3 regions of the Methylorubrum sp. SL192 genome follow, and region 1 is predicted to be linked to each of the others. Evidence: predicted binding sites of a transcription regulator. Region 1 holds the regulator's gene; each other region holds the start of a gene.
The links. The regulator LexA, encoded in region 1, represses DNA repair genes until DNA is damaged. The targets are predictions, from matches to a motif close to TGTTCNNNNTGTGTTCNG.
Positions count from the first base shown of each region.

Region 1 (2,263 bases):
ATGTCATTACATGACGTATGACATCTTGTGAAATGTGATGCAACATGGCAGATGGCGTTGGCGACGAAATCGACAGCCTCAAGCGAGAAGCAGGGGTGGAGTTGGACCGGGAGTTGGCGGATCAGCTTGGGATAGATCCATCAACCATCGCTGGCTGGCGACGTCGCGGCGCCGTGCCCGAACGATACAAACTGCGAGTGTTCAGCAAGGCTGCCCGAAGCGCAGGACGCGATTTGCCGACATCCGGATTAATAGGCCTGCGTGAGGCTTATATATTCGCGCTCATAAGGCTCGTAGTTCTTGAATACCCCGACGCCGGTTACGGCGCGCCGAATTACGAAGCAATATATTTCGGATTTAGGCTCGGAGGTTTACATGCATATTTGAAGCGACGCTTTGGCCTGGAAAGTGATCCCGATAAACTTTTCGCCATCTATAATGAGGTACGGACAGAAATTGCCGATGCCGACATTCCGGTCTGGATTGAGACGCTGCGCGCCTACTGATTGCTCCACTTGCGTCCTCGTCGACGATTGGGCCTTCGGAAATCTCGCGCACTCTTACCCCGCGGGGTCCGCAATAGGGTCCGCAATCACACGCAGGCTGGAAAGTGGGTCCGCAAAAAACGCATCAGCGGCAATGCGTTATCGATAATCGGCGGCGAGCGGCAGGCGCGAACAGTCGTTGCGATTGGACACCCCTCAAAAGGCATTTAAGTCGTTGTTAGTAATGCGTTTCTCCAAAACTACCCGCTGATTATCGATTATGGGCCGCCGCCGATTTTCGAAAACGCGCCCACCACTGTCGCTTCCGGAGGGATGCTTGCGGAACAGGAGAGGAACGTCTAGGCTGTTCGTGCTTTGTTTTCAACGATTCTGCGGCGCCCCCGGCCCGCGGTCGACAGCAGGTGCCGCATGCTGACCCGCAAGCAACTCGAACTGCTCCAGTTCATCCAGCAGAGGATGCAGGAGAGCGGTGTGCCGCCGTCCTTCGACGAAATGAAGGACGCGCTCGACCTGAAATCCAAATCCGGCATCCACCGCCTGATCATGGCGCTGGAAGAGCGCGGGTTTCTCCGCCGTCTGCCGAACCGGGCGCGGGCGATCGAGATCCTGCGCATGCCCGACATGCCGGCGGCCAAGCCCGCATCGTCCGAGCCGCGGCGCTTCACGCCGAGCGTGGTCGAGGGCGGTCTTTCGGCCAAGCCCGCCGCGCCGAAGCCTCCCATGCTTCAGGCCCATGACGGCAAGGGCCAATCGGTGATGGTGCCGGTGATGGGCCGGATCGCTGCCGGTGTGCCGATCTCGGCGATCGAGAGCCAGAGCCACTCGATTTCGATGTCCCCCGACTTCCTGTCGGGCGGAGAGCATTACGCGCTGGAAGTGCGCGGCGATTCGATGATCGAGGCCGGCATTCTCGATGGCGACCTCGTGGTGATCCACAAACAGGAGACCGCCAACAATGGCGACATCATCGTCGCGCTGATCGACGACGAGGAGGCGACCCTCAAGCGCCTGCGCCGCCGCGGCTCGTCGATCGCGCTGGAAGCCGCCAACCCGGCCTACGAGACCCGCGTGCTCGGGCCCGATCGGGTGCGCATCCAGGGCAAGCTCGTCAGCCTCGTGCGCCGTTACTGAGGATTTTCGGGGAGCGGCGGGTCTGATGGATCCGCCGCACTTGGATCGTTGGGAGATTGGGGGCCCGCCTCGGTTGCCGGTGTCGCCGCGCTGGCAGGCCGGGGCTGCCAGGGCTTCGGCTGACCGGCCCCGCGGGCAGTGGTGATTTCAGGTCCTGCCGTTCCGAGGCGGATCGCCGTGGCGCCCCGCACCGCTAGGAACGTCCGGTCGGCGATCAGCGGCGCGGCGCAGCCCGGCGGAGCACGCAGTCGGGTGATGAGAATGTCGGCCCGCGCGCAATCCTCCGCGAAAGCGCGTTTGTCCATGACGAGAGCGACGGCGCGCCCGTCCACGGCCGTGAGGGTGCAGCCGATCCGGTCGCAGCGCGGCCCGGCGGCACCGGTCGCGGCTTCCGGACGGCGGCCGTCGCCATCGGCCTTCAACCATTGTTCGAGCACGAAGCCGGGCGGGCGCCCGAGCACCACGAGGCGCCCGTCCTTGCCGCGAACCGCGGCGCCGGCCCCGTCCCGATCGATGTAGATGTCGTAGCGGATTGGGCTCGCGGCGAGGGCAACACCGAGCCCCGCCGGCACGAGGGCGAGGAGACGCAGCCGCGACACAGGAAGTGTCGCCAGCAGCAGGGCGGC
Region 1 covers NZ_JAPPQV010000003.1:4,145,822-4,148,084, reverse strand. Annotated here, with positions in the region: gene OVA30_RS19985 (helix-turn-helix domain-containing protein) at 45-506, shown strand; gene lexA (transcriptional repressor LexA) at 915-1,637, shown strand; gene OVA30_RS19975 (ComEC/Rec2 family competence protein) at 1,631-2,263, opposite strand, start outside.

Region 2 (2,263 bases), 550 kb from region 1:
ATGACGATGTCGCGGCGCAGCGTCTGCGGTTCGCGCGGCAGCAGCAGCGCCTCGTCGGAGACCGGCAGGGTAAGCCCGGCGCGCTCGACCGAGGTCTGGACGAAGCGGACCTCGCCCTTGAGCAGGGGCGCCAGCGCGATCTCCGCATCGACCGCCTGCGCGTCGAGGGCCGGCCCGTCCGCGGCGCCGAGCCGGAGGCGCGCGAGGCGAAGATGCGGAGAGGGCAGCAGGCGCAGGTCGATGGCGCCCTCGCTGCGGGCACCGGCTCCGAGGGAGTCGCTCAACGTGCGGTCGATCAGCGCGCGATGAGCCGACCAGTCGATGAACGGCGGCACCGCAAGGGCCGCCACGAGAACCAGCACGACGGCGCCCGCGAGCGCGGTCAGGGAATCACGCACCGTTATCGCTTCCGCCTGGCCTGCGGACCGCAGGACTTCGTTCGCGTGTCACACGCGTTCGAAGGGCCGATGCCTTTTGAACGGCGCGAAACCCGCGTTCCTGCGGCCATAGCACAGGCCGCGGCCGGCCCGCACCTCACGCTCAAGCTTTCGCCGCGTGTCAGCGGCGGATGCCGAAGGACGGCCCGGCCGGCGGCGGAACGTTGAGCGGCGCACGCTGGATCTGGTTGCGGATGGCGCTGTTCTCCAAAGTCTGGCGCTGTTCGAAGTTGCGGTTCTGGTTCTGGTACTCGAACGACTGGTTCTGCCGGCTCGTGGCGCCGCGATTGCCGGGGCTCTGGGCCCAAGCGGGCGTCAGTGCCGGAGTCAGGGTGGTGAGCAGGGTAAGGAGGGCGAGAGACGGGGCGCGCATGGCCTCGCATCCTTCATCGATGAGGGGTTCGGGTTTCCCGAGTGACGCGTGAGGGGGGCCGCCGGTTCCGGATCGGGTCTCGACGGCGTTCGCCTTTTGGTCCAGGGATGCGCGCATGATGCAAGAGCCCAACGACGCGCCCGGCGCGTTCCGGCCGCGCCCGTCCGACGACGAAGCGCCGTCGGCCCCGACCTCCATCGCCGCCCGCGCCATGGCTGCCCTGCGACCCGAGGGCGCGTCCTACCTCTCCGGCCTCAACCCGGAGCAGCGCCGCGCCGTGGAGGCGACGGAGGGCCCCGTGCTCGTGCTGGCGGGCGCGGGCACCGGCAAGACGCGGGTTCTGACGACGCGCATCGCCCACCTCATCGCCACCGGCAAGGCGCGTCCCTACGACATCCTCTCGGTGACCTTCACCAACAAGGCCGCCCGCGAGATGAAGCACCGCATCGGCGGGCTGATCGGGCCGGCGGGCGAGGGCATGCCCTGGCTCGGCACCTTCCACGCCATCGGCACCAAGATCCTGCGCCGCCATGCCGAACTCGTCGGGCTGAAATCCGACTTCACGATTCTCGGCACCGACGACCAGCTCCGCCTGATGAAGCAGGTCATCAGCGACCAGAACATCGACGAGAAGCGCTGGCCGGCGCGCTCGCTGGCCCACACCATCGACGGCTGGAAGAACCGGGGCTTGAGTCCCGAACAGGTGCCGCCGGGCGAGGCGCAGTCCTTCGCCTTCGGCAAGGGCGGGCAGCTCTACGCGGCGTATCAGGCCCGGCTCGCGACGCTCAACGCGGTCGATTTCGGCGACCTCCTGCTGCTCTGCCTCAAGCTGTGGCGCGAGAATCCGGACATCCTGGCCAATTACCAGGACCGCTTCCGCTACATCCTCGTGGACGAGTACCAGGACACCAACGTCGCACAGTATCTCTGGTTGAGGCTTCTCGCCCAGGCGCGGAAAAACGTCGCCTGCGTCGGCGACGACGATCAGTCGATCTACGGCTGGCGCGGCGCCGAGGTCGACAACATCCTGCGCTTCGAGCACGACTTCCCCGGCGCCACCGTGGTGCGGCTGGAGCGCAATTACCGCTCGACCGGCCACATCCTCGCCGCGGCGTCCGGGCTCATCGCCAAGAACGAGGGACGCCTTGGTAAGACCCTGCGGACCGAGGACGAGGCGGGCGAGCCCGTCACGGTCACGGGCTCATGGGATTCCGAGGAGGAGGCGCGTCAGGTCGCCGAATCGATCGAGTCTCTCCAGCGCAGGGGGCACGCGCTCTCGGAGATCGCGGTGCTGGTGCGGATCTCGGCGCAGATGCGCGAGATCGAGGACCGGTTCGTGCAGGTCGGCCTGCCCTATCGCGTCATCGGCGGCCCGCGCTTCTACGAGCGGGCCGAGATCCGCGACGCGCTGGCCTATCTGCGCGTCACCATGAACGGTGCCGACGACCTCGCT
Region 2 covers NZ_JAPPQV010000003.1:4,695,920-4,698,182, forward strand. Annotated here, with positions in the region: gene OVA30_RS22685 (AsmA family protein) at 1-398, opposite strand, end outside; gene OVA30_RS22690 (hypothetical protein) at 559-810, opposite strand; gene OVA30_RS22695 (ATP-dependent helicase) at 926-2,263, shown strand, end outside.
Region 2: a site for LexA is predicted at 897-914, ahead of OVA30_RS22695 (ATP-dependent helicase). Genes of this name have one in related genera too.

Region 3 (2,263 bases), 2.9 Mb from region 1:
ACCGGCCTGCGCCCGGATCGAGGAGAGGAACACGAAGCGGCCCACCCGCGCCCGCTGCGCGGCGTCGGCGAGCTTGCGCGTCGCCTCGGTGTTCGAGTTGCGAAAATCGTCCTCGGGTGCGCCGGACATGGAGTGGGCGAGGCCGGCGGAATGCACCACTGCATCGACCCCGGTGAGCGCGGCGGCCATGTTCATCGGCCGGGCCAGATCGCCCACCACCGCGCCGCTGGCACCCTCCGGCACCTCGACGGGGCGCCGCAGCAGCACCCGGACCCGGTAGCCCCGTTCCGAGAGCGCCCGCAGCAGGTGGCGTCCGATGAAGCCGGTGGCTCCCGTCAGCGCGATCAGCTTTCCGCTCACCCGTTATCCCCTCACGCGCTGGCGGCCCGCGGCGTCGCGAACCGGTGCAGCAGCCACCCGACCAGCCCCGCCGCGAGGACGAGGCAAGAGAGCGTGACGGTCCTAGACGGCCAAAGCAAGGTCACGCCCGCCAGCGCGGCCAGCGCGACCTGCAGGGCAAAGACTGAGCCGACAGTCTCCCGCACGGAGAACCCGTTGACGGTGGCGACCTGATAATAGTGGCTGCGATGGGCCTGCCAGACGGCCTCCCCCCGCCGCAGGCGCCACAGCAGGGTGAGCGTCGCGTCGGTGATGGGATAGAGCGGCAGGATCAGCGCGGCGGCCAAGCCGCCTTCCAAGCCCTCGTGCAATCCCCCCTGCCCCGCGAGGCGGAACAGCAGCCACGCCACGATCAGCCCGATCGGCAGCGAGCCGACATCGCCCATGAACAGCCGTGCCACCGGCCGGTTGAACGGCGCGAAGCCGAGAAGGCCCCCGAGCAGGGCGCCGGCGACCAGCGTCGGCTCGGGCGCGTAGCGGCCCGCGAGGCCGAGGGCGAACAGAAAGGCGGTGGGCGGCACGAACTCGGCCAGCGTCATCCAGTCGAGCCCGTCCATGAAGTTGACGAGGTTCACGAACCAGAGCCCGGCGAGGATCGCGAAGGACCGCTCCAGCCAGAGCGGGGCGTCCGGCAGCAGACGGCCCTCGGCGGTGAGCACGACGGCGGCGACCGCGCCGGCCTGGATCACGAGGCGGAGCGAGGCCGGCAACGGCCGGATGTCGTCGACGGCCCCGACCACGGCAAGAGCGATCACCGAGAGCGCCAGCACCGGCAGCTCGACGCCCCCGAGCGCGATCCCGGTCGGCACGGCCAGGACGACCGCCGTGATCAGCGCGGCGGCGATGATCGCGATCCCGCCCCCCTGGGGCGTCGGCACCCGGTGGCTGGAGCGGGCGTTCGGCCGCGCCAGGGCGTAGCGCTGCAGCAGCGGCTTCAGCAGCACGATCAAGCCAGCGGAGAGCAGCGCCGCCAGCGGGACGGTGAGGAGCGGAGCGAGGGTCATTGGATTGCGGGACGGCGCGCAGCAGCCCTCCCCCCTCTGCGGGGGAGGGTGGCCCCCGAAGGGGGTCGGGTGAGGGGAACGCGGTGCCAATCGGGTCGAGGCCAGCCGGACATGTCACCGCCGCGCCGCCCCTCACCCGCCTGCTCCGCAGGCATCCTCCCCCGCAGAGTGGGGAGGGTTCTGAAGCGGCATCGTCCAATCCTTCGCATATCGCCCGCTCTACCCGCCCGCATCAGTCCAAGCGAGACCACGGCAACCGATCCCAACTTGTTTTGGCCGCAAAGCCACGCGATCCGCGTCCCACGGTCCGCCGAAAGAGCGGTGGGTGGGCCGCGCGTCCCGGCCGGCTTGCCTTGCGGGGGCCGGAAGCCGCCGATACGACTTGGCCGCTCGCCCCCACCGCTCAAGCCGGTTGTCAAGAATCGCCCGTTGCGCACGCTTTCACTGGCCCTTGCCCTGGCCCTCGCGATCCTGACGGCCGTGGCGGGCTCTTTCGCCGGCCTGATCGGGACCGCCGCCCCCGCCCACGCGGTCGAGGCCGTGCGCGTCACCCTCGACGCGCCCGCCATCGATCTGACGCCGACGATCGAGCGCTACCGCTCGGACGGCGACCTGATCCAGATCTCCACCGCCCCTGGCAAGGACGGGATCGTGCGGCGCATCGCGGTCAAAGCGCGCGAGGCGGGCGCGCGGCCGGACTGGATGGTGTTCGCGCTCACCAACGACACCGACGAGCAGATCGACCGCCTGCTGGTCGCCCCGCATTTCCGCCTCGTCGGCTCCGGGGTGATCTGGCCCGATCTCGGCGGCTCGCGCATCGCCGCGATCACCGCAAGCGAGGGCATCCGGCCCGAGCGCGA
Region 3 covers NZ_JAPPQV010000003.1:1,221,594-1,223,856, reverse strand. Annotated here, with positions in the region: gene OVA30_RS06455 (NAD-dependent epimerase/dehydratase family protein) at 1-360, opposite strand, end outside; gene OVA30_RS06450 (glycosyl transferase) at 372-1,403, opposite strand; gene OVA30_RS06445 (EAL domain-containing protein) at 1,833-2,263, shown strand, end outside.
Region 3: a site for LexA is predicted at 1,661-1,678, ahead of OVA30_RS06450 (glycosyl transferase). Genes of this name have one in related genera too.